4 regions of the Mesorhizobium sp. M0437 genome follow, and region 4 is predicted to be linked to each of the others. Evidence: predicted binding sites of a transcription regulator. Region 4 holds the regulator's gene; each other region holds the start of a gene.
What was found. Region 4 encodes HrcA, which represses chaperone genes, less so after heat shock. Its sites were predicted from a motif close to GTTAGCACTCNCNNNNNGNGAGTGCTAAC; they were not measured.
Positions count from the first base shown of each region.

Region 1: a site for HrcA is predicted at 2,810-2,838, ahead of groES (co-chaperone GroES). Genes of this name have one in related genera too.
Region 2: a site for HrcA is predicted at 4,379-4,407, ahead of NKI72_RS13785 (co-chaperone GroES). Genes of this name have one in related genera too.
Region 3: a site for HrcA is predicted at 4,808-4,836, ahead of NKI72_RS14995 (co-chaperone GroES). Genes of this name have one in related genera too.

Region 1 covers NZ_JAMYRK010000007.1:89,692-96,816, forward strand. The annotation lists gene NKI72_RS07120 (TetR/AcrR family transcriptional regulator) at 1-487, shown strand, start outside; gene groL (chaperonin GroEL) at 734-2,389, opposite strand; gene groES (co-chaperone GroES) at 2,452-2,748, opposite strand; gene NKI72_RS07135 (bifunctional helix-turn-helix transcriptional regulator/GNAT family N-acetyltransferase) at 2,967-3,902, shown strand; gene NKI72_RS07140 (BBE domain-containing protein) at 3,943-4,233, opposite strand; gene NKI72_RS07145 (MarR family winged helix-turn-helix transcriptional regulator) at 4,596-5,075, shown strand; gene NKI72_RS07150 (HlyD family secretion protein) at 5,072-6,250, shown strand; gene NKI72_RS07155 (DHA2 family efflux MFS transporter permease subunit) at 6,555-7,125, shown strand, end outside.
Region 2 covers NZ_JAMYRK010000018.1:9,370-16,494, forward strand. The annotation lists gene NKI72_RS13760 (endonuclease domain-containing protein) at 111-479, shown strand; gene NKI72_RS13765 (GNAT family N-acetyltransferase) at 570-1,067, shown strand; gene NKI72_RS35455 (DUF982 domain-containing protein) at 1,275-1,904, opposite strand; gene NKI72_RS13775 (hypothetical protein) at 1,901-2,116, opposite strand; gene groL (chaperonin GroEL) at 2,220-3,851, opposite strand; gene NKI72_RS13785 (co-chaperone GroES) at 3,909-4,223, opposite strand; gene NKI72_RS13790 (usg protein) at 4,563-4,832, shown strand; gene NKI72_RS13795 (DUF982 domain-containing protein) at 4,947-5,210, opposite strand; gene NKI72_RS13800 (hypothetical protein) at 5,348-5,560, opposite strand; gene NKI72_RS13805 (Hsp20 family protein) at 5,906-6,382, shown strand; gene NKI72_RS13810 (Hsp20/alpha crystallin family protein) at 6,412-6,933, shown strand; gene NKI72_RS13815 (hypothetical protein) at 6,997-7,125, shown strand, end outside.
Region 3 covers NZ_JAMYRK010000020.1:12,660-19,784, reverse strand. The annotation lists gene NKI72_RS15015 (DUF1214 domain-containing protein) at 1-43, opposite strand, end outside; gene NKI72_RS15010 (transglycosylase domain-containing protein) at 140-2,299, opposite strand; gene NKI72_RS15005 (hypothetical protein) at 2,454-2,615, opposite strand; gene groL (chaperonin GroEL) at 2,698-4,317, opposite strand; gene NKI72_RS14995 (co-chaperone GroES) at 4,419-4,757, opposite strand; gene NKI72_RS14990 (hypothetical protein) at 5,000-5,272, shown strand; gene NKI72_RS14985 (DUF1488 family protein) at 5,269-5,535, shown strand; gene NKI72_RS14980 (hypothetical protein) at 5,532-5,756, opposite strand; gene NKI72_RS14975 (hypothetical protein) at 5,800-6,015, opposite strand; gene NKI72_RS14970 (DUF3168 domain-containing protein) at 6,292-6,702, shown strand; gene NKI72_RS14965 (hypothetical protein) at 7,083-7,125, shown strand, end outside.
Region 4 covers NZ_JAMYRK010000029.1:64,494-71,618, forward strand. The annotation lists gene NKI72_RS19270 (PQQ-dependent sugar dehydrogenase) at 3-1,358, opposite strand; gene NKI72_RS19275 (hypothetical protein) at 1,459-1,656, opposite strand; gene hrcA (heat-inducible transcriptional repressor HrcA) at 1,692-2,804, opposite strand; gene rph (ribonuclease PH) at 2,950-3,666, shown strand; gene NKI72_RS19290 (VOC family protein) at 3,700-4,110, shown strand; gene rdgB (RdgB/HAM1 family non-canonical purine NTP pyrophosphatase) at 4,125-4,772, shown strand; gene hemW (radical SAM family heme chaperone HemW) at 4,769-5,932, shown strand; gene NKI72_RS19305 (low molecular weight protein tyrosine phosphatase family protein) at 5,937-6,260, shown strand; gene NKI72_RS19310 (hypothetical protein) at 6,524-6,709, opposite strand; partial or broken gene NKI72_RS19315 (SAM-dependent methyltransferase) at 6,886-7,125, shown strand, end outside.

The sequences.
Region 1 (7,125 bases), on a different contig from region 4:
AGGCTCGCTCTATTTTCATTTTCCGGGCGGCAAGGACCAGCTGGTCATCGAGGTGACGCGCGACAGCGTCGAGGACGTCTCGAAAAGGCTGGGCGAGGCCCTTGCGGCCGAAAAGGACCCGGCGGTGGCCGTCCACCACATCTACCAGTCGGTCGCGCGCATGCTGGAAGACAATCGGTTCACGCTCGGTTGCCCGATCGCGCCCGTGGTCTTGGACTCGCCGATCGACATGCCGGAACTGGCCGAATTGTGCCGGTCCGCCTTCGAGCAATGGATAGGCTTGCTCAGGGCGGCCTTCGTCAGGGCAGGGGTGCCCGAGCGACGCGCGCACGCGCTGGCATTGCTGGTCGAATCATCGCTTGAAGGACTGATGGTGATCGCACGCGCCACCCACGACCGCGCCCCGGTGCTGGCGGTAGCCGATGAGGTCGCGGCGCTGATTGAGGGGGCATTGCCGGCCAAGAGTGCCGCTGCCGCGGTGCATTGACGTTTATGCCTTCATCGCATCGAAGGCGGCGCGGCGTTCCGCCAAAAGGGCCAAGGCTGCAGCTCGACGATTCATGTTCTGCGCCGCCGCGACGCCTGGAAGCAACGGCATGGTAGCCGAACAGACGCGTCCTGCGGGATACGCGCCTGCTTACTTGGGATCGGACGGCCTCTCAATTTCCGCCACATCAACGAAAAAGGGCGGCATCGCTGCCGCCCTTTCCGTAAGCTTGCGAGATTGGCTGGATTAGAAGTCCATGCCGCCCATGCCGCCCATGCCGCCGCCGCCCATGCCGCCAGGCATGCCGCCGCCAGCCGACTCCTTCTTCGGAGCCTCCGCGATCATGGCTTCGGTGGTGACCAGCAGGCCGGCGACCGAGGCCGCGTCCTGCAGGGCTGTGCGCACAACCTTGACCGGATCGACGATCCCCATGGCGATCATGTCGCCATATTCGCCGGTCTGGGCGTTGTAACCGAAGGTCGCGCCCTTGTTCTCAAGGATCTTGCCGGCAACGATCGATGCTTCCGCACCGGCGTTGGCCGCGATCTGACGGGCCGGAGCCTGCAGCGCGCGACGCACGATGCTGATGCCCGCGGTCTGGTCGGAGTTGGCGCCGGTTGCCTTGATGCTCAGCGAAGCGCGCAGCAGTGCGACGCCGCCGCCGGGAACGATGCCTTCTTCGACGGCCGCGCGGGTCGCGTTGAGGGCGTCATCGACGCGGTCCTTCTTTTCCTTGACTTCCACTTCGGTCGCACCGCCGACGCGGATGACGGCAACGCCGCCCGCCAGCTTGGCGAGACGTTCCTGCAGCTTCTCCTTGTCGTAGTCCGAGGTGGTCTCCTCGATCTGCTGCTTGATCTGGGCGACGCGGCCCTGGATCTCGGCCTTCTTGCCGGCGCCGTCGACGATGGTGGTGTTCTCCTTGGAGATCGACACCTTCTTGGCGCGGCCGAGCATGTTGAGGCCGACATTCTCGAGCTTGATGCCGAGGTCTTCGGAAATGACCTGGCCACCGGTGAGGATGGCGATGTCTTCCAGCATGGCCTTGCGGCGATCACCGAAGCCCGGCGCCTTGACGGCAGCGATCTTCAGGCCGCCACGCAGCTTGTTGACGACCAGCGTGGCCAGGGCCTCGCCTTCGACGTCCTCGGAGATGATGACCAGCGGCTTCGAAGTCTGCACGACAGCCTCGAGGATCGGCAGCATGGCTTGCAGGTTGGAGAGCTTCTTCTCGTGGAGCAGGATGTAGGCGTCTTCCAGATCCGCAACCATCTTTTCGGCGTTGGTGACGAAGTAGGGCGAGAGATAGCCGCGGTCGAACTGCATGCCTTCGACGACTTCGAGCTCGGTCTCGGCGGTCTTGGCTTCCTCGACCGTGATGACGCCCTCATTGCCGACCTTCTGCATCGCTTCCGCGATCATCGAGCCGACCGAAACGTCGCCATTGCCGGCGATGGTGCCGACCTGGGCAACCTCTTCCGAGGTCTTGATCTTCTTGGCGTTCTTGATCAGCGTTGCGACGACGTCGGCGACGGCGAGGTCGATGCCGCGCTTGAGGTCCATCGGGTTCATGCCGGCGGCAACCGCCTTGTGGCCTTCCTGGACGATCGACTGTGCCAGAACGGTCGCGGTCGTAGTGCCGTCGCCGGCGATGTCGTTGGTCTTCGAAGCAACTTCGCGAACCATCTGCGCGCCCATGTTCTCGAACTTGTCTTCAAGCTCGATTTCCTTGGCGACGGTGACGCCGTCCTTGGTGATGCGCGGTGCGCCGAACGACTTGTCGATGACGACGTTGCGGCCCTTGGGGCCGAGCGTGACCTTCACCGCGTCGGCGAGGATGTTGACGCCGCGCAGCATGCGCTCACGAGCGTCGCGGGAGAATTTTACGTCTTTGGCAGCCATTTTTAGCTCCTGGCAGGGGCTTGGATTGAGCCCGAAGATTTAAACGAGGGTGAGGCCGATATTCAGCCGATGATGCCCATGATGTCGGATTCCTTCATGATCAGAAGGTCTTCGCCATTGAGCTTGACTTCGGTGCCCGACCACTTGCCGAACAGGATGCGGTCGCCGGCCTTGACGTCCAGCGGGACGAGCTTGCCGGCTTCGTCGCGGGCGCCGGAACCGACGGCGATGATCTCGCCTTCCTGCGGCTTTTCCTTAGCCGTATCGGGGATGATGATCCCGCCCGCGGTCTTGGATTCGGATTCGACCCGACGAACGACCACGCGGTCATGAAGCGGGCGGAACTTCGACTTTGCCATTTTTTATTCCTCGATGAGAATGGTGAGAACAGTTCCTCCGTCCGGCGGCGCCGGACATGTGGTTAGCACTCATCTTGGGGGAGTGCTAACGTGGCGCTGAAATAGGCTGGCAACTCGCGCGAGTCAAGGCGCCCGGTGGGCATCATCAGGAACAATTGCTTCAAACGGATACTTGACCAAGTCAACTAAATCGCTGATCTTGCGGGGAGGAGGATGCCATGACCATTCATCATCACCCAGGCAAGGAACTGATCGACGCGGTGCGGGCCTTCAACCGCTTCTACACCCGCCAGATCGGGCTGCTCGACGAAGGGCTGCTGAAAAGCACCTTCTCGCTGACCGAGGCGCGGGTGCTCTATGAGCTGGCGCATCGCGATGGCCTGACCGCCACCGACCTTGCGCGCGATCTCGGCCTCGATGCCGGTTATCTCAGCCGGCTGCTGAAGAAGTTCGAGGAGCGTGATCTGGTCGAGCGCGCCACGATCGAGGCGGATGCGCGGCGCTCGTCGATCGCGCTGACCAAGGCCGGGCGGCAGGCCTTCGCGCCGCTGAACCAGGGTTCGCACGACCAGGTCGCGGCATTGCTCGACCGACTTTCGGTTGCCGAACAGGACAGGCTGGTCAGGGCCATGCAGATGGTGCAGCGTCTGCTGGGCGGAAGCACCGAGCCCAAAATTCCCTATATGCTGCGGCCTCTGCAAATCGGCGACATCGGCTGGATTATCCATCGCCAGGGCCTGCTCTACGCGCAGGAATATGGCTGGGACGAAACCTATGAAGCGCTGGTCGCCGAAATCCTCGGCGCATTCGTCAAATCCTTCGATCCGAAATGGGAACGCAGCTGGATCGCCGAGCGGCAAGGCGAGGTCGTCGGCTCGGTCTTCGTCGTGCGCCAGTCGGACGCGGTGGCGAAGTTGCGCCTGCTCTATGTCGAGCCGTCGGCGCGCGGCCTCGGCATCGGCAAGCGGCTGGTCGAGGAATGTATCGGCTTTTGCCGCGCCACGGGTTACACGACACTGACGCTGTGGACCAACGGCGTGCTCGCCGCCGCTCGCCACATCTATGAGGCTGCGGGCTTTAAATTGACCAACGAGGAGCGCCACCATTCCTTCGGCAAGGATCTGGTCGGCCAGAACTGGAATTTGGAGCTGTAGCAGCGCCGCAGAATTTCGAGCATCGGCCCGGGGCGGTCGCTCAGGTCGCAGGCTTAATGTTTTGGTTCAAGCGAAAGAAATTGGTGGGATCATACTTGTTCTTTAGTGCGGCCAACCTCGGATAATTCTCGCCGTAAGCCGCCAGAACCCGATCAGTGCCCTCTTCGCCGAGATTATTCGCATAGACGCCGCCGGTCGAGAACGGTCTCATTGCATTCCACAGGTCGCGCGCCCATCGGATGTGCGTTTCGTCGTCAGACGGATTGTCCCAGATCGATATCGGGAAGCAATCGTAAAGTGCATCTCTGTTGGCGTAGGGCGTTCCGTCCATCGGTACTCGCGAGATGGCGCCGCCAACCTGCTGCAGGACCAGGGGACAGGAGCAATCCGGCGCTCAACTGGCGTGCCATACTCTCTCAGAGGTTGAATGATTTGCTGGCCTTCGTCGAGGGGGCCGATGTAGCACGCCGATATGCTGAAGAAGCGTTCGCCCGAGGGCGCCGTCACAAGCGCTGCATCCAGGCTCAGCTCATCCGGGGCGCCGCTCGAGAACCGCATCGCTTCGCGTTACAAGCGCCCGGCGTAATAAATTGCTAACTACGATCGCCCTGCACCGACTGCCATGCACACTCGCCGGCTTCTGGCACAATCCGGCTCCTTGAATTATGAGCACGCTTATTATATATGTCGCTCATGGTTTCCGACGGCATCGACAGATTGGGCTTTTTGATCCACGACGTACAGCGCCTGATGCGCAAGCGCTTCGAAGCGCGCGCCAGTGGTTTCGGCCTTTCTTCGGCGCAATGGCGGCTTCTGGTCCGCGTCGCCAAGGAGGCGGGTGTCGCGCAGGCGCGGCTTGCCGAGCTTCTCGAAATCGAGCCGATCAGCGTCTCGCGTCTTGTCGATCGCATGGAGGAGGGCGGCTGGATCGAGCGCCGTCCCGACGCAACCGACAGGCGAGTGCGCATGATTTTCCCGACCGCCAAGGCAAACGCGGCTTACACCCACGTCAAGAGCCTTGCCGGCGAGGTCTATGAGGAATCGCTCGTTGGCGTTTCGCCGGAAGATCGCCGCGTCCTGGTCAGGGCGCTGGAGACAATGGTGCAGAATCTTGCAGATGGTGAGGCGCCGCCCTCGGAAAAAGTGAAGAATACGGAAGGCACAGCAGCATGAACGCGGTAGCCAAACTAGATGAGAATGCGGCCAAGCTGGAGATGGAAGCTCCCGCGAAGCCGGCGGCAGCTCCGGTAACGGTCGCTCCGCAGATAGCTCCGGCGCCGGTGGCGCCGAAGCAGAAGCGCCGTGCCGGCCGCTTCCTTTTGATGTTTGTGCTGCCCGCTGCGTTGATCGCCGGCGGCAGCTATGTCTGGGTGACCGGCGGCCGCTATCAGGAGACCGAGAACGCCAATCTGCAGCAGGCCAAGGTGTCGATAGCCGCCGATACGGCGGGCCGCATCGTTCAGGTCGACATTTTCGACAACCAGTCTGTCAAGCAGGGCGACGTGTTGTTCGCTATCGATCCCGAGCCCTACCGGATCGCATTGGCCCAGGCCGACGCGGCGGTGGCCGGCGCACGGCTCAATGTCGAGCAGTTGCGTGCGGCCTACAGCCAGGCGCTGGCGCAGGAGAAGTCCGACGAAAGCCAGGTCCAGTACGCGCAGTCGCAATATGACCGCGCCGCCGACCTTGCCCAGAAGGGCATCAACGCCAAGTCGTCTCTGGACGAAGCCAAGAACGACCTCGACAAGGCGAAGCAGCAGCTGGCCGTGGCCCAGCAAGGGATCGTCAGCGCCAAGGCGGCACTTGGCGGCAATCCCGACATCGAGACCGACAAGCATCCAACGGTAATGGCGGCGCTCGCCGCACGCGACAAGGCGGCCTACGATCTGGTCCAGACCACGGTCAAGGCACCCGCCGACGGCATCATCAGCCAGGCCGCTTCGTTCAAGGTCGGCCAGTATGTCGGTTCGGGCACGCCGCTGTTTTCGCTGGTCGAGACCGGCGACACCTGGGTCGACGCCAATTTCAAGGAAACCCAGCTCACCAACATGAAACCCGGCCAGAAGGCCGAAATCATGGTCGATACTTATCCGGGCAAGACGTTCGAAGCCACCGTCAAGGCGATCGGCGCCGGCACCGGCGCCGAGTTCTCGCTGCTGCCCGCGCAGAACGCTACCGGCAACTGGGTCAAGGTCACGCAGCGCATTCCGGTCCGCCTGGAATTGACCGATGCCGACGCCAAGGCGGCGCTGCGCACCGGCATGAGCGCGACCGTCACGGTGGACACCGGCGTTTCCCGCGGGCTGCCGAGCATTTTCCGCCGCGCCACGGCAGGCGAGGCCAGGTAAAGAGGCCTGGTAGCGGCCGCATAGCAAACAGCGAGATGGATGCAGGATTGGTCCGAGGGAGGCGCGGGAAAAGTTGAATGCGTGGACGGGCTGCGCTGTAGCCTGCCTGAGCAGACAACGCCGCGCAGGATCTTCGGTCCTCAGGTTTCCGGGCGGCAGGCGCCCGCTTTGTCGAGACGCTCAGTCGATGTAACCCCCACATCGATGCTCGCGTCCCACCGCGATGAGGGTCTCTCTACAGCGGGGCCTCGCCGTCCGGAAACCTAATGTACACGTTTTTGTTACCTGCTGGAAGTTTTACGTCATGAGCAGCCCAGAACCCTTTCGCGAAGTACCGCACCGCGGCCTGATCACAGTTGCGCTCATGCTTGCGACGATCATGCAGGCGCTCGACACGACGATCGCCAACGTTGCGCTGCCGACCATGACCGGCGATCTCGGCGCCTCCCCCGACAACATCAACTGGGTGCTGACCTCCTACATCGTTGCCGCGGCGATCATGACGCCGGTGACCGGCTGGCTTGCCGACCGCTTCGGCCGCAAGGAGCTGTTCCTGACGGCCGTGGTCGGTTTCACCGTCTTTTCAATGCTGTGCGGCATCGCCTGGAGCCTTGAGACCATCGTTTTGTTCCGGCTCATGCAAGGCGTGTTCGGCGCGGCCATCGTGCCGCTGTCACAGACCTTCCTACTCGACATCAACCCTAGGGAACGCCACGGCCAGGCCATGGCGATCTGGGGCGCCGGCATCATGCTGGGACCAATCCTTGGCCCGACGCTGGGTGGCTGGCTGACCGAGAATTTCAATTGGCGCTGGGTGTTCTTCATCAACCTGCCGGTCGGCATCATCGCCTTCCTTGGCATGGCGGCATATCTTC
Region 2 (7,125 bases), on a different contig from region 4:
CGAAGCTGCCAATCTCCCCCCTTGAGGGGGAGATGTCCGGCAGGACAGAGGGGGGTGTTCAAGCGCAGCATAGAGAAGATGGGCAAGGTTCGCGCTGAGGAATAGAAGTAGTGAATCACTATCCCGTACCTCCCCGTAACCGCGGCAATGCGCACAAGATGCGCAAGGCCATGACGGATGCCGAGCTGAAGCTCTGGAATGAGGTCAGGGCGCATCGACTCATGGGGCTGGCATTTCGGCGGCAGATGCCAATTGCAGGCCATATTGTCGATTTTGCCTGCCCGGACAAAAAGCTGATTGTCGAACTGGATGGCTCCCAGCATGCCCGGGCCGATGCCTCAATATCGGACGCTACCAGAAGCGCACGGCTTGAAGCGCTGGGCTGGACTATCCTGCGGTTCTGGAACGACGACGTCATTCGCGATATCGACAATGTCTGCCAGCACATAGTCATGGTGGCCGGCGCGGATGTGCGCTGAACTCAGCCGTGCAGGGCCGGCGGGACAGCACCTCTCTGTCTTGCCGGACATCTCCGCTCAAAAGGGGCAGGTTTCTGAGGCGAGGTGCCAATGACCCAAATAAGAACCATGACCGAACAGGACGTTCCGGCGGTGTCGCGGCTGCTTGGAGGGTCCTGGCGACACACCTATTCGCCGATCCTGGGTGCCGAGACCACGGCTCGGCTGTCGGATGAGAGGCACGCGCCGGAGCGGTTGGCGGCCGAGCTCAGGGACGACAGCAAGATGTCCTTCGTCGCTGAGCGGGCTGACGGCTCGCTCGCCGGTTATGCGATGGCCGCGATGGACGACAAAGGCGAGGTCATGCTCGAGCGGCTCCATATAGACAAAAGCGAGTACGGCACCGGCCTTGCCGCCGACCTGCTGCATGCCGTTCTTGCCGCGCATGCGGGTATTCCCAGCATCGCCCTGGAAGTGATCGGGGGCAACGACCGCGCAATCGCCTTCTATCGCACGCACGGCTTCGAGGTCGTCGAGCGCCGGCCGGCTGCACACGGGGTGGGCGGCCATGCCTCGCTGATCATGCGCCGGCTGCTACCGATGGCTTAGTAGGCGAAAGCGGCTGAGCGCGTAATCTCCCCCCTCGAGGGGGAGATGGCCGGCAGGCCAGAGGGGGTAGCCGCGCGTGAGGCGCCAACTTTCTCTTTCGTCCAACATGGCGTCGCGCCAGGACGTACCGACCCCCTCTGTCGCCTTCGGCGACATCTCCCCCTCAAGGGACCCTCAAGGGGGGAGATTGGCGACTTCTCCAACCGCTCAGGCTGGGGCGTTGACGCGCTGTGCGCGCGTTGCCCAATCGGCAACCGTCGCGCCAGCAACGCTCTCGCCGGCAACCATCCCGTTCGTCTGCGGCGCAAGCAGGCCGTTGCGGCGGGCGAAGGCAACGAAGGTGGCGCGCGCCGTCTCGGCGTCGATCTCTCCTTCCAGTGCTGCACGGCACGCTTTTGCGGCGATGTCATGCGCGGCCGTCCGGCTCGTTGCCGGCCACTCAGCCAAAAGTGCATAAGCCTCAGCCGCGCTTTCTATCTTCGTCGGCGTACCGAGGCCGGTGAGGATGGTAACCGGCTTGTCGAACGAAGCACGATCGATGACACTCTCCTTTCCTGGCTCAATCGGCTCCTTGCGGAACTCAACCGCGCGGGCGCTTCGATCCGCCTGCAGGACGGCGTCGATCGGCGAATGCAATACGGCTTGCATGCCCGGCCGCGGCAGCAGCCGATGCACCTTGACCAGCGCCTCGAGCCAGGCCGCCACGCCCAGCGGCGGATGTTCGCGCCCGTAGAGCCACGCCTTTGCCTTGGCGAGCGGGTATCCCGCCTCTTCGGCGAAATCGGTTTCCGACCAACGCAGCAGGCGCAGGCATTCGCGCATCCGCGCCGCGATCATTTGCGCTCCTCCGTGCCGGCCCCCACGCGTTGAGCCGACAGAAACATCAGCGTGTAGGCCGCCTTGCGGCGGTCCCAGCCGGCCGACTCGGCCATATCCAGCAAGCCGTCGACCAAAGGCGCCAGCGCCGCCCTGCAGTCGGCTTCATAGTTGAAATCGTTTTTCGGGCGGGTCGGCGCCGCGATCTTTCCAAAACTGTCCATCATATCCATGGCAACACCTGCTCAGCATTAGTCCCGGACCGGCAAGACCGTGCCCGCTTTTGGCGGACACGGTCCATCTGCCGTTTCGAAGTCGCGCTTTGGAAGCCTGGCCTTAGAAGTCCATGCCGCCACCGCCGGGCATGGCCGGCGCGGCAGCTTCCTTCTTCGGCTTCTCGGCCACCATCGCCTCGGTCGTCACCAGCAGGCCGGCAACAGAGGCGGCACCCTGCAGGGCAGTGCGCACGACCTTGGCCGGGTCGATGACGCCTTGACTGTAGAGGTCGCCGAACTCGTTGGTCTGCGCGTTCCAGCCATAGCCGAACTCGCCCGTCTCGCGCAGCTTGCCGACGATGATCGAACCTTCGGCGCCGGCATTCTCGGCGATCTGGCGCACCGGCGCTTCGATGGCGCGACGCACGATGTCGACACCGGTCTTCTGATCGGGATTGTCGACGACGACATTATCGAGCGCCTTCGCCGCTCTCAACAGCGCCACGCCGCCGCCGGGCAGGATGCCCTCCTCAACCGCCGCGCGTGTGGCGTGCATGGCGTCGTCGACGCGATCCTTGCGCTCCTTGACCTCGATCTCGGTCGAGCCGCCGACACGGATGACGGCGACGCCGCCGGCGAGCTTGGCCAACCGCTCCTGCAGCTTTTCGCGGTCGTAGTCGGAGGTGGTTTCCTCGATCTGCGCCTTGATCTGGCTGATGCGCGCATGGATTTCATCCTTGCGGCCGGCGCCGTCGACGATGGTGGTGTTCTCCTTCTCGATCAGCACCTTCTTGGCGCGGCCGAGCATCTCCAGTGTGACGTTCTCGAGCTTGATGCCGAGGTCCTCCGAGATCGCCGTGCCGCCGGTCAGGATGGCAATATCCTCCAGCATGGCCTTGCGGCGATCGCCGAAGCCCGGTGCCTTGACGGCCGCGACCTTCAGGCCGCCGCGCAGCTTGTTGACGACCAGCGTCGCCAGCGCCTCGCCCTCGACGTCCTCGGCGATGATCAACAGCGGCTTGCCGGATTGCACGGCGGCTTCGAGCACAGGAAGCATGGCCTGCAGGTTGGACAGCTTCTTCTCGTGGATCAGCACATAGGGTTCTTCGAGTTCGACGCGCATCTTATCCTGATTGGTGATGAAATAGGGCGAGAGGTAGCCACGGTCGAACTGCATGCCTTCGACCACTTCCAACTCGGTCTCAGCGGTCTTCGCTTCCTCGACAGTGATGACACCCTCATTGCCAACCTTTTCCATCGCCTCTGCGAGGAAGCGGCCGATCTCGGCATCGCCATTGGCAGAGATGGCGCCGACCTGAGCGATTTCGTCGTTCCTGGTCACCTTGCGGGCATTGGATTTCAGGTCGGCGACCACGGCGTCGACCGCCTTGTCGATGCCGCGCTTCAAATCCATCGGGTTCATGCCGGCAGCGACCGCCTTGGCCCCTTCCCTGACAATGGCCTGAGCAAGAATCGTCGCGGTCGTGGTGCCATCGCCTGCGGTGTCGCTGGTCTTCGAAGCAACTTCGCGGACCATCTGAGCGCCCATGTTCTCGAACTTGTCCTCGAGCTCGATCTCTTTTGCCACCGTCACGCCGTCCTTGGTGATGCGCGGCGCGCCGAACGATTTGTCGAAGACAACGTTGCGGCCCTTGGGACCAAGCGTCACCTTCACCGCATTGGCAAGCATATCGACACCGCGTAACATCTTCTCGCGGGCTTCGGTATGAAATTTCACATCTTTGGCAGCCATTGGAACACTCCTCGATAGGCAGCTTTTCGTTGACTGGAATGCTTGTTCAGGCCCCGCTCAGGCAGCCTTCTTCATCTCGCCCGTGGCTTCGATCACGCCCAGCACGTCGCTCTCTTTCATGATGAGCAGATCCTCGCCATTGAGCTTGATCTCGGTGCCGGACCATTTGCCGAACAAAATGCGGTCGCCGACCTTGACGTCGAGCGGCTGCAATTGGCCGCTGTCGTCGCGCGCGCCCGGACCGGCGGCAATGACCTCGCCCTCCTGCGGCTTCTCCTTGGCGGTGTCGGGGATGATGATGCCGCCCGCGGTCTTTTCGTCGACCTCGATGCGGCGGACCAGGATGCGGTCATGCAATGGACGGAACGCCATGTCGTTCTCCTCTCGGGACAAACAGATTTTCGAACATCCTCCTGACCGGACCGGCAATATCGGCCCGGCACGGGGTGCGCGATCTCTTCTTCAGGCATCGCGCGCATACGAACTAGTCGCGCTTTTTTCAGCTTTCAAGAGGATCATGCAAAAATTTTAGCACTCGACACCTGAGAGTGCCAATACGCTGTAATTGTTCGCACATTCGCCGTTTCCGGCGCGATGACCCGGCCGGATTTCCAAATCTGTCCGTCTCCTGAGCCGCTTGCCGGCGGCTGGAACCTATGTGGAAGGCGAGGCGTTTTGCAGACCGAGGTTCATTGGGAAAGGAAGGATTGCATGACCAGCAGGGACTTTCAGCTCCAGATGCAAGGGTTTGGCCTCACCACGGCGGAGATCCACTACCGTCTGCCCGATCATCGAAGCCTGCTTCAGCTCTATATCTGGCAGGAATACGATATCGCCCCTGATTTCCCGACGCTGAAGCATTTCCTCGATTTCTGGGAGCGCGAGATCGAAGGCCCGCTACATTCGGTGCGCGTGGCTCATCACCGTCTGATCCAACCGTCCGAATGGCGGGCCGTAAACGGCATTATCACCGTCCACTGAGGAGCAAGCCGATCTGCCGCCAGACAGCAAACAAAGTGCCTCCGAAGCGGGGGAAAGAGGTAGCTGACTCTCCCCCACTTGTTTTGGATCTCACAATATCGGAGGGCGTCCGGACTAGCCGGCGTGGTCGACAGGCTTGCGGGCGAGCAATCCAGCCTTGCGCGCCGCCCTGACGAAGGCCTTGCGCGCATCACGCGCGGTGCGCCAGCCGTCGAGCGCGTCGCGGCAGGTCCGATAGGCGGCGCGCCAGCTCCGGCCGCGTGCACGGTCCGGCCACTGCTGGCGCATGCATTCGATGGCTTCCCAACTGCTGGCGACCTTGCGCTCGCTCGATTGGAATTTCAACGTGATCGGCTCGGCGAAGCGGACGTCGTCCATCACTTCCTCCTTGTTTTCTGATCGTCTTCTTGTTTGAGCAAGCAACGTTACGCTGGCGGCACCGGCGGCCGGCCGGCGCCGCTGAAGGACATGGTTCGTCCCTTTGCGCGGTTCAAGAGCATCGCGGCAACAGCCGGTTATTCCTCCTCGTCCGGCCCTTGCAGCAGTTCGATCAGCGTCGCTACCCTTGCCGTCGGCAGCGGTCGGCCCTCGTTCACCAGCGCCTCGTCGGCGGCGATCCAGGCCAGGGCCTCGCGCAATTCCTGGACCGTCCCGTCCGTCGCCGCAATGTCGGCGATCACGGCTTCGTCGACCGGGCCCAGCACAGAAATGATCTCGTCGCGTGTCATGGTCAGCTCCATCTGCGAGTGCCGGGAACGGGCCCGGCAACACAAGAAATCTGGGTCTTGACCTGCTGCAGACAATAACCGGCCGGGGAAGTCAGCGTTGGCAATTGAAACCAGACAGGCAATCTCGTGCCGGACATCTCCCCACTTGTGGCGAGATTGGCAGCCCCGCCGAACCGACCGAAAACCGGCCCAAAAACCGGCAACGCGAGAGCCACCGGGGTCTTGACTTGCGGCGGACAATAACCAGATCGAAGGCACCGGTCGCCGAAATGGGGCCGGCGGAACCAGGGAGCGCCAGCTCTTTGGCGCCCCTCGTATCTATGTTGCTCGATGGAGGATGTAGCTATGAGAACCGCATTCGACTTTTCCCCGCTCTATCGGTCGAGCATCGGCTTCGACCGCGTCTTCAACCTGCTGGAAAATGCTCCGCAGGCCTTCGACGCCTGGCCGCCCTATGACATCGCGCGCAGCGGCGAGAACAACTACCGCGTCACCATCGCCGTAGCCGGGTTTTCCGAGGACGACCTCGAAATCACTCATGAACCCAACCTCCTCATTGTCTCCGGCCAGCACAAGGAGCCGGACAACGCGGAGTATCTGCATCATGGCCTCGCCACACGGCCCTTTACCCGCCGTTTCGAGCTTGCCGATCACGTCAAGGTCGCAGGCGCCTCGCTCGACAACGGCCTGCTCAGCATCGATCTGGTACGTGAGGTGCCAGAGGAGATGAAGCCTCGGCGCATCGCCATCGCGACCGATGTCGCCTCGCCGAAGATCGGGTCGAAGGTCGCGCAGGGCGAAGCAAACAAGCAGGCTGCCTGAATGCACCAGTCGAGAAAGGAGACTATGCAATGGCTATTCGTGATCTCATTCCGTGGGGCCGGGAGAACAATCAGCCCCCCAGCCTGTTCCGCAACGGCGACGGCGATCCCTTCCTGACGCTGCATCGCGAAATGAACCGCCTGTTCGACGAGGCGTTCCGCGGCTTCGACACGAGGCTGCCGTCGCTCGGTGGCTTCTCCGCTGCCCGCGCCAGCTGGCCGAGTGTCGAAATCTCCGATAGCGAAAAGGAGATCCGCGTCACCGCCGAGATCCCCGGCATGGACGAGAAAGACGTCGAGTTGCTGCTCGATGACGGTGTGCTGACGCTGCGCGGCGAGAAGCGCGAAGAGACCGAGGACAAGGACAGGCAGTTCTCCGAACGCTTCTATGGCCGTTTCGAGCGGCGTATCCCGCTCGGCTACGAAGTCGACGAAGACAAGGTGAACGCCGCGTTCCGGAACGGTGTGCTCAGCGTGACGCTGCCCAAGACGGAGCGCGCCCAGGCAAAGGCCAAGCGTATCGCCATCACCGGCGGCGACGGCAAGTCCTGACGGCTCGTAGGACGACGTCCCTTCTGCCTGTCGGTTCCGGCGGGCAGAAGCGGGCAAATGTCGATGACCCGTTCTCCCGACGCTCCGGTTCCGCCTGACCAGGCGCAGCACGCCCTGCAGTGCCTGACGACCGAGCATTTCGTGCTGCAAAACGCTCGCGCCGCGACCATTCAGGAAGCGAACCAGAGAGCC
Region 3 (7,125 bases), on a different contig from region 4:
CGATGGCAAGCGAAAGCAGTGTCAGGAAGGCGTTCTTGAGCATGAGGAGGCAGGGAACCGAAGGCCGGGACTGAAAGATTGCCGCTCGGGGATATCGCGGCGCAGGGCCTTGTGGCAAGCGGCCCCGCGCAATTGGGCGTCACAGCGCCGAGAGGGTTTCCGGTGCAGCGGGCGCGTCGAGCACGGGTGCCGCCTGGAACAGCCTGGTCAGTTCCTTCAGGGTCTGGGTGGTCCGGCTGGACAGCACCGGCGGACGCTCGGCGGCGGCATCGGCAGCTGCCTGTTCGGCGTTCTTCTTTTCCGCTTCCTCGGCCTTGGCGGCAATTTCGGCATCGACGAAGGGGTGATCGAGGCCGGGAATCGGTCTGAGGTCGATATTCTGGTGCGCATAGACCATCAGCCGCTGCCACACCATGGCCGGCAGCGTGCCGCCGGTCATCTTGTTGGTCGCGGTGAAGTCGTCATTGCCGAGCCAGACGGCGGCCGTGTAGTTGCCGGTAAAGCCGACAAACCAGGCATCGCGGTAGGACTGGGTCGTGCCGGTCTTGCCGGCGACGACGATGTTTGGAAGGGCCGCGCGCCGGGCAGTGCCGATCACCGGCACCGCCGCCAGCATGGTGTTCATGTATTTGAGCGCCTGCTCCGACAGCACCCGATGCGGCGGCGGCGCATCCTTGGCGAAGTCGTAGACCACCTCGCCGGTACGGGTGAAGAGTTGGCTGACGCCGTGCCGGGTTCCGGCAAGGCCGTTCTGGGCAAATACGCTGTAACCCGTCGCCTGGTCCATCACGGTCATGCCCGACGTGCCGAGCACCATGGTCTTGTGCGATTCCAGCGGCGACTCGACGCCCATCGCCTCGGCCATGGCCTTGATCGGCTTGATGCCGAGATAATCCTTGGCCAGCCGCACCGGCACCGTGTTGATCGATTTGGCCATCGCCGTGATCAGCGTGACGTTGCCGGCCGACCCGCCATTGTAATTGTGGGGCGACCAGCTGCCCCAGGAGATGGGTCCGCCGGAAACCACCGAATCCGGCGTGAAGCCATGCTCCATCGCCGTCGCATAGACATAGGGCTTGAACGAGGAGCCGGTCTGGCGAAGCGCTTTGGTGGCGCGGTTGAACTGGCTGGCGCCGTAGTCGCGGCCGCCGACGATCGCCCTGACCGCGCCATTGGTCTCGATGACGACGATGGCGCCCTCGGTGACGTTGTATTCCTTGCCGAACTGGCGGAGGTGGAACTCCATCGATTCTTCGGCCGCCTTCTGGATGTTGGCGTCGAAGGTGGTGTGGGCGACAAGCGAGTGCGGGCCGCCTTTGGCGGCGATCTTCTTGACCTCGTCGAAGGCCCAGTCGAGGTAGTAGTCGGGGCTCTTCTGCTCGCCGCGGTCGACGATTTCGGCCGGGTGTAATCTTGCCTGCAGCACCTGGCCTTCGGTCATGAAGCCGGAATCGACCAGGTTGGACAGCACCACATTGGCCCGCGCCCGGGCGGCGGGCAGGTTTATGTGCGGCGCATATTTGGTCGGCGCCTTGAACAGGCCGGCCAGCATCGCCGCCTCGGCAAGGTTCAGGTCCTTGACGCTCTTGCCGAAATAGAAATCGGCTGCCGCCTCGATGCCGAAGGTGCCGCCGCCCATATAGGCGCGGTCGAGGTAAAGCTGCAGGATTTCCTTCTTCGACAGATTGGCTTCGAGCCACAGCGACAGGAAGGCTTCCTTGATCTTGCGCTCGAATGTCCGCTCATTGGTCAGGAACAGGTTCTTGGCCAGCTGCTGGGTGATGCTCGAGCCGCCCTGGACGACGGAATTTGCCCGCACATTCTCGAATATGGCGCGCGACAGGCCGAGCACATCGATGCCGTAATGGTCGAAGAAACGGCGGTCTTCGGTCGCCAGCACCGCCTTGATGACATGGTCGGGCATCTCGTCGACCGGCACCGAATCGCGCTGGATGATGCCGCGCTGGCCGATCTCGTTGCCGTAGCGGTCGAGGAAGGTGACGGCGAAGTCGCCTTGCGTGCGCCAGTCGCCGGCGGTTATCTGGAAGGCCGGCAAGGCCAGCGCCAAAAGGACGACGATGCCGCCGGCACCGAGCGTAAAGCCTTCACTCAACAGTTCGATCAGGCCGCGGCGCCAGCCGTCGACACGGAAACGCCGCGAGAAGATGGTCGCCGCTTCCCAGAACTGGCGCGCCCTGAAGCCGATTTCGTAGACCGAGGAATCAATCCACGCATCCACCGCCAGCAGCCTTGCGGCGATCGGACCTCTTCTCTTGCGTGGTTCCAAAGGACTGGCCATTCCAGGATCCGGCTGCGGCGATGCCGCCAACTGAGAAACCGCATGCCGGCAATTTCACGGCGGCGCGCCGCTATGACTATTCGTCCATTTTGGCGCTGCCTACAAGGGCGATGAAGGTTCCGCGCTTGCGCGAGGTGCCGAGCATTGGCAGTCGTCACATGGGACGCTTGTCCGCGATCTTTTTCGGGTCGCGGCCTATCATGCCGGCGTTGGCTTTCCTGTGCTTGTCGGCAAGCCTGCGAATGCGATCGAAGCGGCTTTCCTCGGCCACTTCGATTTTCGCCGCTGCCTTTGGCTTCGGGACGAATGCGATCATTGATCGATCTCCTTGCCGATGGTGCGCGCCGGGGAAGATACCCCGGCGGCTGTCTTTCAGGCTTGTTTCCGGCAGTGGCTGGTCAATAGCCGATGCCGCCGGGCGAAGCAGCGGCTTCCTTCGCCGGAACGTCGGTGATCATGGCTTCCGCCGTGATCAGAAGCGCCGCAATGGAGCCCGCGTCCTGCAGCGCCGTCCGTACCACCTTCGCCGGGTCGACGATGCCGGCCTTGATCATGTCGACATAGACCTCGTTCTGGGCATCGAAGCCCTGATTGTGATCCTTGCCCTCGGCGAGCTTGCCGACGACGATCGAACCTTCGACGCCGGAATTCTCGGCGATCTGCCGGATTGGCGCTTCAAGGGCCCTGAGCACGATCGAGATGCCTGCCGTCACATCGGCATTGGCTCCGGTCAGCCCCTTCAGCACAGCCTTGGCGCGCAGCAACGCGACGCCGCCGCCGGGAACGATGCCTTCTTCGACGGCCGCGCGCGTGGCGTTCAGCGCATCGTCGATGCGGTCCTTCTTTTCCTTGACCTCGGATTCGGTCGCGCCGCCGACGCGGATGACGGCAACGCCGCCCGCCAGCTTGGCGAGACGTTCCTGCAGCTTCTCCTTGTCATAGTCGGACGTGGTTTCCTCGATCTGCCCCTTGATCTGCTGGACGCGCGCCTGGATGGTGGTCTTCTCGCCGGCGCCGTCGATGATCGTGGTGGTGTCCTTCTCGATCAGCACGCGCTTGGCGCGGCCGAGCATGTCTATGGTGATGTTCTCCAGCTTGATGCCGAGATCCTCGGAAATCATCTGTCCGGCGGTGAGCACGGCGATGTCTTCCAGCATCGCCTTGCGGCGGTCACCGAAGCCAGGCGCCTTGACGGCCGCTACCTTGAGTCCGCCGCGCAGCTTGTTGACGACCAGCGTTGCCAGCGCTTCGCCCTCGACGTCCTCGGAGATGATCAGCAGCGGCCTGCCGCTTTGCACCACGGCTTCGAGGATGGGCAGCAGTGCCTGCAGATTGCCGAGCTTCTTTTCGTGGATGAGGACGTAAGGGTCTTCCAGCTCGGCACGCATCTTCTCGGCATTGGTGACGAAATAGGGCGAGAGATAGCCGCGGTCGAACTGCATGCCTTCGACGACGTCGAGCTCCGTTTCGGCGGTCTTGGCCTCCTCGACGGTGATGACGCCGTCATTGCCGACCTTGTCCATCGCCTTGGCGATCATGGCGCCGACGCTGGTGTCGCCATTGGCGGCAATGGTGCCGACCTGCGCGATCTCTGCTGAGGACTTGACCTTCTTGGCGCGCGCCTGGATTTCCTTGACGACGGCGCTGACGGCAAGATCGATGCCGCGCTTGAGGTCCATCGGGTTCATGCCGGCGGCAACGAATTTGGCGCCCTCGCGCAGGATGGAAGCGGCAAGCACCGTGGCGGTGGTGGTGCCGTCGCCGGCAAGGTCGTTGGTCTTCGAGGCCACTTCGCGCACCATCTGCGCGCCCATGTTTTCGAACTTGTCGGAAAGCTCGATTTCCTTTGCCACGGCCACCCCGTCCTTGGTGACGCGCGGCGCGCCGTAGGCCTTGTCGATAATGACGTTGCGGCCTTTGGGGCCGAGCGTCACCTTGACGGCGTTGTTGAGGATTTCGACGCCGCGCAGCATGCGGTCACGCGCGTCGGTGGAGAATTTGATTTCCTTGGCAGACATGATCTTTTCCAGTTCGGTTGTCGTGGCAAGGCGCTTGCAGCGCCTGAATCAAAGCTCGGAGCGTCCTTTGCGCGCGCGCGGGAGGGCGCGCGGCCTTCCAATCAGGCGGCCTTCTTGGCAGCCACGGTCTTGTCGATGATGCCCGTCTCGCTTTTTTCGATGATGCCCATGATATCGGCCTCCTTCATGATCAGAAGGTCCTCGCCGTCTATCTTGACCTCGGTGCCGGACCATTTGCCGAACAGAATGAGGTCGCCGGCCTTGACGTCGAGCGGGATCAGCGCGCCGCTTTCGTCCCGCGCGCCCGGCCCGACAGCGATCACTTCGCCTTCCTGCGGTTTTTCTTTGGCATTGTCGGGGATGATGATGCCGCCCTTGGATTTGGTGTCGCTTTCGGCGCGCCGAATGACGACGCGATCGTGGAGTGGCCGGAATTTCATGGGGACTCTTTCTGGGGCCAGCTTAGGCGGCCGCCCCTCTCTATAGGCGCCCTGGCACTCGATTGATAGGAGCGCCAAAAAATATTCATAGGGCACATGAAATATTGAACGTATTATCTTGCCTGGTTATCCCCTGGTGTTCGGGCCTTGCCGAATATTAATGAAATTGAATTTCTATCTTTGAACACCTATTTTATGGTGAATTCACATTCACGACTTTCGCTGCAAGGGAGATTTTACCGATGGCCGAAGGCAATCAGAACATCATGGAAAAAGCTCAGGCCCGCTTCATGGAAAATCAAAAGAAGACGGCGGAGCGGAACAAAGCAACTGCCGAATATCTCTCGGAAGCCAAGGCGAGGAGCATCAAAACGGCAAGGCTGAGGGAATTGCGACTGGCCAAGGAAGAGGCGGACCGCGCGGCGGAAGCTCTGAATCCGGTCGCACCAAAGAAGAAGCGGGCGTCACGGGCAGTCAAGAAGGCCGTATCTGCATCGACGGAGGCGAAATCATGAGCCTGACATTTCCCAATCCCAGCCGCAGCTACGACGAGGCAAGCAAACGCATCCGCTTCGTCGGCCATGACGGGATGTTCCAGATTTCCTTCTCTGTCGCAACCGATGCCATCTCCAAGATGCAGCCGGGAACGGCGGCCTCAGAAGCTACCTACCTGGCAGCCTTCGACACGGCTTCCAACTCGATCCACGATGTCGCCAGGAATGCCTATGCCCGCACCCGCAGGAGCATATATGTGCTGACTGCGGCCGATTTTCGCTAGTCCGTCGCGATCCGTCCACAAGACGCTTTGTCAGGCTTCCGGTCCGCCTTCGCTCGCCGCTTGACGTCGCGACCGTTCAGCCGGTCGACCATCGCGTCCGCATCGCGCGTGTTCAAACTGGCCGTGAGTTGCTGCTTGAGCTCGACCGGCTGGCCGGTGAAGACGTCGAAGACGGTCCAGCTGTGAGGATGTTCCATACGGAGCGCGTAGCGCTTTGCCATCTTGGGTCCTTTCGTTTCCGCCCAATCAATGAATGTCGCTCGATCAGGCCTGGGCGATGAAGAATACTGCCGCCACGACAAGCACCGTCCACAAAACGACGGACAGCTTCAGGGCCAGGCTACCGTACGCCGAGAGCACCTCCCGAGTGTGGTTGACCAGACTCTTGACGGTCATCGACATGGTCGACGCCGCAATCGCGACCGGCGGCGCCTTGGCCCCAAGCTTTCCGAAGACAGGCAGCAGCGACGGCTCGCGCACGAAAAACGACCTCGAATGTCTGGAAACCAGACATCGTCATAGCATCCTTTTTTCGAACTCCTGCATGCCAAATGACTTCGCGCAGGTTGGCATCACCCTCAAGGGTCCGTGGCGCGGACGGCCGGGGCGTCGCGCATTCCAGGAGCAGGGCTTATTGCCGAGATCATGAAGGTTCATAATCCGCATGAGACGCGCTGATTCGCGCTTTGGCGGGATGCCTTCATGCAACGCAGCTACGCAGCCGGGAGGTCGACGCGACGGACGAAGGGAAAGACGATGACCGCGCCGGCCGTCGAATTGCAGAAGGCCATATTCGAGGCAGTGAATGACGATCCCGATTTATCGGCGGCACTGGGCGACGCACGATTGTTCGACCGTGCGCCGGAAAATGTTGCGTTCCCCCACATGACCTTCGGCCGCACCAGCGTCTACGATTGGGCAACGGGAATGGAGAACGACGCAGAACAGTTGCTGACGTTGCATGTCTGGTCGAAATCAGAGGCCAGCAAGGAAACCAATGACATCATGGACCTTGTTAGCACCCGCCTGCGCGATACGGCTCTCTCGCTCGGCGAACATCGCCGCGCCTACCTCAAGCTCGAATTCGCCGAAGCCCGCTACGACGAGGACCTTTCGGCCCATCACGGGCTGCTGCGCTTCCGCGCCGTGATCAAGGACGAGGGCTGACCACCGGGCATTTTTTACAATCCGGCAATTTTGTTCTTGCTTTGTGCCGGCAGCTATGCTACTAATTCGCCTATGGTGCTGATGGCGCCAGCGACCCGCCGCAGAGGCGGGTTTTTATTTCCGGTCGGTTCGCCTGAATCTGCCTTCGGTTGCCGGATCGATTATCGAAGTCGGGGCAAACCTGAAGCGATTGCCTTTCACTGCCAAACGATGCCCGGTTGTCGGCGAAGGATCGGAGGGCTAGGTTAAACTTGGCAATTTCGCGGGATGGGCGGCGAAATGGCAATCCGGTAATCTCGCGCTTCAGGGGTGTGGCGGGCATGCATTCGAGCGTTCACCGTTCATATCACGTTCAGCACCGGCGCGTTAGAACGCTGACCATGAAAACCCTTCGCTCCCACTTCCGGACCGCGGCACTGGCGC
Region 4 (7,125 bases):
GTTCAGGAGCGGCCGTCTTCGTAGGTAACGCGCCAGATGGTGCCGTTACCGTCCTCTGTGACGATCAGGGAGCCGTCCTTGGCCATCGCGACACCGACCGGGCGGCCCCAGACGGCGTCGTTCGAGATGACGAAGCCGGTCATGAAGTCCTCATATTCGCCTGTCGGCTTGCCATCCCTGAATTTGAGCCTCACCAGCTTGTAACCGGTCCTGGCGCCACGGTTCCACGAACCATGCATGGCGACGAAGGCGTCACCCTGATAATCCGCCGGGAAGTTCTTGCCGTCGTAGAAGGCTATATTCATCGGCGCCGAATGCGCCTGCATCAATACATCGGGGACAGTGGCCTTGCCGGCGAGGTCTGGCCGCTCGCCCTGATGGCGCGGATCCTCGTTATTGCCGATGTAGTACCAAGGCCAACCATAGAATCCGCCGTCCTTGACCGCCGTTGCAAATTCGAACGGCACATTGTCGCCGAGTTCGTCGCGCTCATTGACGACGCACCACAATGCGCCGGTGGCGGGCTGCACGGTCATGCCCGTACAGTTGCGCAGGCCGGTGGCGACAGTTCGCGGATTTTTCCCATCCGGGTCAAAGGCGAGCACATCGGCACGGCCGTCATCGGAGCCCCAGGCCGCCCCGAGCGGCTTTGATTTGGCCCAGGCGTCGAGGCCGCTATCCGGCTCCTTGCCTATATCCTCGGCGACGTTCGAGGCGGAGCCAACCGACAAATAAAGCGTTTTGCCGTCCTGCGAGAAGGCGATGTCGCGGGTCGTGTGACCACCCGACGGGATTTTGGCGACAATGGTTTCTGGTTTGCCGGATGTCTTCAGGTCGCCATCGCGATAGGGGAAGCGGACGATGCTGTCGCTGTTCGCGACATAAACCCATTGCGGTTTGTCTCCTGGCGGATAGAAGGCGATGCCGTAGGGATAATTGAGCCCCTTGGCGAAGATCGCTTTCTCGATGGGCCTGGCGCTGCCCTCGGCGAGACGATAGACGCGTATTTGGTCGGCATGGCTGTTGGCAACAAACAGGTCGCCATTCGGAGCGACGCGCACGACACGTGGATTGACGATGCCGGATGCGATCATTTCAGCCGAAAAGCCCGACGGCAATTCTGGCTTGGCGCTTTCGGGCCGTTCCGCCACGCCGGCGCCGTTCGAAGCGGATTGGGCGGGGTCGGCTGCCGGCATGTCTCGCGGCCCAATCAGGCGTCGGACGCCAGGCCTGTCGGCGTGCCAATCGCCAAACGCGGCTTCGCCTTTGAGCACATTCTGATCCGCCTGCTGGGCGGCTGCCGGTGTCGCAACAAGGAGGGCAGCGGCCAAGGCCGCAAAGCCGCCAGATCGGATCATCAACGTCCTCCGGGATTCGCCTCGAACAGGGGCAAACGGCATCAGGTATTGATCGTTCCAAGCGGCCGTCCAGCACACGAGGATTTGAAGCCGAACCCGTTCAGTTGCCAGAGGCGTAAAAGTCGTCGTCGAGGCGCTTTTCCAGCGCGACCAGATCGGCCGGCAGCGGTAAACCCATCGCCCGCATCTCTTGCAGCTTCTCGCGCAACTGCTCTTGTACCTCGTGCTGATCCTCTGGCTGGTTGATCATTTCTTCGAGCAGCAGACTGATCTGGGCCTTGAACGATTCCAGCGCCATTCTTTTCTCCTCCTTGCGGCAGGCCGCGGCGGCTCCTAGCTCAGCATGCGCGAAATCAGCTGCGCCGTATAGTCGACCATCGGTACTATGCGCGCATAATTCAGCCGCGTCGGCCCGATGACGCCGAGCGCACCGACGACACGCGCGTCCTTGTCGCGATAGGGTGCCACCACCAGCGAGGAGCCAGACAGCGAAAACAGCTTGTTTTCCGAACCGATGAATATGCGCACGCCTGGGCCTGCCTCGGCGAGGTCGAGAAGCTGGATCAGCCCATCCTGCGTCTCCAGATCCTCAAACAGATGCCGCAGCAATTCTATGTCGGCCTGGGCAGTGACGTTTTCCAGGAGATTGGCGCGACCGCGCACGATAAGCCGCCCAGGCACGCCGCTTTCAGCGCCTGCCCAGACCGCCAGGCCCTTCTCGACCAGATCCTGCGACAGCGTGTCGAGGGCCGCCCTGGTCTCTTCCTTGATGCGGGCGATCTCGACCCGCGCCTCGGCCAGGGTGCGACCGCGGATATGGGCGTTGAGGAAGTTAGAGGCTTCGTGCAATTGCGAGATGGTGATGCCGGCGGGCAGATCGATGACGCGATTTTCGACGTCGCCGTTCTGCGAGACCAGCACGGCCAGCGCCTTGGTCGGCTCGAGCTGGATGAATTCGATGTGCTTAAGCGCCGCCTCATTCTTGGCGGCGAGCACGAGGCCGGCGCCGCGCGACATGCCGGACAGCATCTGGCTGGCCTCGGTCAGCATATGCTCCAGCGTCGCGCCCGAGCCGGAGGCGCGCACCTGGGCCTCGATGGTGCGGCGCTCCTCGTCGGAGAGGTCACCAAGTTCCATGAAAGCATCGACGAAGAAGCGCAGGCCTGCCTGGGTCGGCAGCCGGCCAGCCGAAATGTGCGGCGCATAGATCAGGCCGAGATGCTCAAGGTCGCTCATCACGTTGCGGATGGTGGCCGGCGACAGCGACGACGGCAGGATGCGCGACAGGCTGCGCGAACCGACCGGCTCGCCATCCCTCAAATAGGAATCGACGATGCGCCGGAAGATGTCGCGCGAACGCATGTCGAGCGATTGAAGCGCGGGCGATTGCAGCGCGTGCGAGGGGAGCACGTGCGACTGCAAACCGGGATCGACTGCCTTTGTCATTTCGAGCCAAAACCTCCGCCCCGAAGATATAGACTTCCGCGGTGTCGGCGCAACCGGTCCATTTTCCTTTGCGCGTCACGCCCCGTGCGGCTACAAGCCGGCCAAGATTCCCCGGCCAAGATTCCGAAGAAAGAAAGAAGCCTGAATGCGCCCTTCCAAACGCCAATTCGACGAAATGCGCCCCATCTCCTTCGAGCGCGGCGTCTCCAAGCATGCGGAAGGCTCGTGCCTGGTGAAGTTCGGCGACACGCATGTGCTGTGTACGGCCAGCCTGGAGGAAAAGGTGCCGGGCTGGATGCGCAACTCCGGCAAGGGCTGGGTGACGGCGGAATACGGCATGCTGCCGCGTTCGACCGGCGAGCGCATGCGCCGCGAGGCTTCGTCCGGCAAACAAGGCGGCCGCACGCTGGAAATCCAGCGGCTGATCGGCCGCTCCCTGCGCGCCGTGGTCAATCTGCAGGCGCTCGGCGAGCAGCAGATCACCGTCGACTGCGACGTGATCCAGGCCGACGGCGGCACGCGCACCGCTTCGATCACCGGCGGCTGGGTGGCGCTCTACGACTGCCTGCGCTGGATGGAAGCCCGCCAGATGGCGAGCCTGAGCAAGGTGCTGAAGGATCACGTTGCGGCAATCTCCTGCGGAATCCATGATGGCCAGCCGGTCATCGACCTCGACTACATCGAGGATTCCTCGGCCGGCACCGACGCCAATTTCGTCATGACCGGCAAGGGCGGCATCGTCGAGATCCAAGGCACGGCCGAGGGCGAGCCGTTCTCGGAAGAGCAGTTCGCGGCGCTGATGGGGCTCGCCAAGAAAGGCATTCAGCGCCTGGTCAGCTTGCAGCAAATGGCGGTGGCTTAGCTGCGGTCCAATATTGATGAGATTGGCGATCCTGTGACTCCTTCCGCAATCCTGGAATCAGCACTCTACGTGACCGACCTTGCTGCCGCGGAACGGTTCTATTCGGGCGTGCTCGGGCTCGATCTGCTCGGTAAGGTCGATGGCAGGCATCTCTTCTTCCGCTGCGGCGACGGCGTGCTGCTTATCTTCAATGCCGAGGCCACCAAAGTGCCGCCGCGGGCCGACGCCAAGCTGCCCGTGCCGCCGCATGGCGCGGTCGGCCAGGGCCATCTTTGCTTCGCCGCAAGCGCGGATGAAATCCCACGCTGGAAAGCGCATCTTGAGGCGAAGAAAATCGCCATCGAAAGCGAGTTCGAGTGGCCGCAAGGCGGCCGCTCGATCTATATTCGCGATCCCTCCGGCAATTCGATCGAATTCGCCGAGCCACGAATTTGGGGCATCTGATGCATTCGCCAACTATTCATTCGCTTGATGGGCATAAGATCATCGTCGCAAGCCACAACGCCGGCAAATTGCGAGAATTCGCCGATCTGATGGCGCCATTCGGCATTGAAGCGAAGTCCGCAAAGGAATACGGCCTGCCGGAACCGGACGAGACCGGCACCACTTTCGAGGAGAACGCCCTCATAAAAGCCTTGGCCGCCGCCAAGGCCACTGGATTGCCGGCGCTGTCGGACGATTCCGGCCTGTGTGTCGATGCGCTCGACGGCGCACCCGGCGTCTACACCGCCAACTGGGCTGAGACGCCGGACGGCTCCCGCGACTTCGGCATGGCCATGCAGCGCACGGAAGTGGCCTTGCAAGAAGTTGGCGCGATCACGCCTGCCCAGCGCAAGGGCCGCTTTGTCGCGGTCATCTGCCTGGCCTTCCCCGATGGCCAGGCGGAATATTTTCGCGGTGAGGTCGAGGGCACGCTGGTATGGCCGCCGCGCGGCGAGCTCGGCTTCGGCTACGATCCGGTGTTCTTGCCCGATGGGTTCGAGAAGACCTTCGGCGAGATGAGCGCGAAGGACAAGCATGGCTGGAAGCCCGGCCAGCCAACCGCATTGTCGCACCGTGCCCGCGCCTTCCAGAAATTCGCGCAAGCCCGATTGGCCGCCGTATGACCATGCTGCTCGACCGCAGGCCTGGTTTCGGCGTCTACGTCCACTGGCCGTTCTGCGCGGCCAAATGCCCGTATTGCGACTTCAACAGCCATGTCCGCCACCAGCCGGTCGACCAGGAGCGTTTTGCCCGCGCCTTCGAGACCGAGCTGGCGACGATGCGCGGCCGCACCGGGCCGCGCGAGGTGACCAGTATCTTTCTTGGCGGCGGCACGCCATCGCTGATGAAACCGCAGACCGTGGCGGCGGTGCTGGATGCAGTGGCGAAGAACTGGACGGTGCCTGATGGCATCGAGGTGACACTGGAGGCCAATCCCTCCTCCGTCGAGGCCGAGCGCTTTCGCGGCTATCGCGCGGCCGGCGTCAACCGGGTATCGCTTGGCGTGCAGGCGCTGCACGACAAGGATCTGCGCTTCCTCGGCCGTTTGCACAATGTCGATGAGGCCCTGCATGCGATCGGCCTGGCGCGCGAGATATTCCCACGGCTGTCGTTCGACCTGATCTACGCGCGGCCCGGTCAGACGCCGGAAGCGTGGCAGGCGGAGCTCGAGCAGGCGATCGGCCACGCCGCAGACCATCTGTCGCTCTATCAGCTGACCATCGAGGAAGGCACGCCGTTCCATGCGCTGCATGCGGCAAGGAAGTTCATCATTCCAGACAATGAGCTTGCCGCCGATCTCTACGCGTTGACACAGGAGATCACCGCCGCGCGCGGACTGCCGGCCTACGAGATTTCCAACCATGCCAGGCCCGGCGCCGAAAGCCGGCACAATCTCACCTACTGGCGTTATGGCGAATATGTCGGCGTCGGTCCCGGCGCGCATGGCCGGTTCGTCGAAAATGGCCGGCGCGTGGTGACGATCGCCGAGAAAATGCCGGAGACTTGGGCCAATCTGGTCGAGGCCAAGGGCCATGGCGTTACCGGCGGCGAGATCCTGACGCGGTCGGAAGAGGCCGACGAGTTCCTGCTGATGGGGCTGAGGCTGGCGGAAGGCATCGACCTTTCCCGCTACGAGGCATTTTCAGGGCGCGGCCTGTCGACGGCACGGCTGTCGGTACTGCAGGACGAAGGCCTGGTGGCGCCGATCGGCAATGCGCGCCTGCGCGCCACGCCGGCCGGCATGATCGTGCTCGATGCGGTCGTGGCGGATTTGGCCAGATAGCACGTTGAAGAACGTTCTCTTCATCTGCAGCCAGAATCGCTTGCGCAGCCCGACGGCGGAGCAGGTGTTTTCCAAGCGGCGGGACATCGAGGTCGCTTCGGCCGGCACTAATCACGATGCCGACATTCCGTTGACGCATGAACTCGTCGCCTGGGCCGACATCATCTTCGTGATGGAAAAAACGCACCGCGCCAAACTGCAGCAGAAATTCAAGACAAGCCTGAAAAAGGCTCGGGTAATCTGCCTCGATATTCCCGACGACTATGCATTCATGGACCCGGCTCTGGTGGGCCTGCTGGAGGCGCGTGTCTCGAAGTATCTGGGTTGAACGATACATCGCGGAGCATGCGCAACCGCGCTGCGAGAACTGTCTCGACCGATCGCTAAGGTTTGCGGGGTCAAGCCTCGTGCTTGTGGCGGTGTTTGGCGCGATCTTTTTCGCTGGTCTCTCCGGAACGGACCGGCTTGATCTCGCTTTTGTCGCGTGAGGCATGGTGCTGGTCGTCTGTGGAATGTGACGCTGCGCCATCGCGGGCGCTTTTTGTTTCGAGGCGGGTGATGAAAATGTCGAAGCGATTGGGCATCGTCCGGTCAGTGCTCCATCGTGCGGTCGGTTTCGTTTGCGGGCTTGCTCTCTGCCGATCGCTGGCGTGCAAGCGGCTTCTTGGCTCTGCCATCTGCGGCTTCGGCAGGCCGGCTCTTGTCGCATGGTGCGGCGAAGCGTTTGCGGCCGGCATAGTAGGGTTCGAAAACGTCCTGTATCGTCAGGCTGTCCATCCTGCTCCTCCCGAGATCAGGGGTAAAATTCGCCGGCAACGGTTTCGTTCCCTACTGTGGCGAAGGCATGGCGGCCGGTTCACGTCGGCATCCCTTTTGGAACCAGGGCCTTTGCAACCCAGGCTTTTGCAACCAAGCGTGAGCCGTGCCAAACAGGGTCGAACGGAGTTGTGCAGGTGACCGGCGAATCGGCCAAACGCAGTTATGTGGTCGGGCAGACCGAAATCGCCGCCCGGCCGCTCGAGCCGGCGCTCTACCTGGTGGCGACGCCTATCGGCAATCTCGCCGATATCACGCTGCGCGCGCTGGAAACGCTCGCCGCCGCCGATATCGTCGCTTGCGAGGACACACGTGTCAGCCGCGTGCTGCTCGACCGCTACGGCATCCGCCGCCGCACCACCGCCTACCACGAGCAC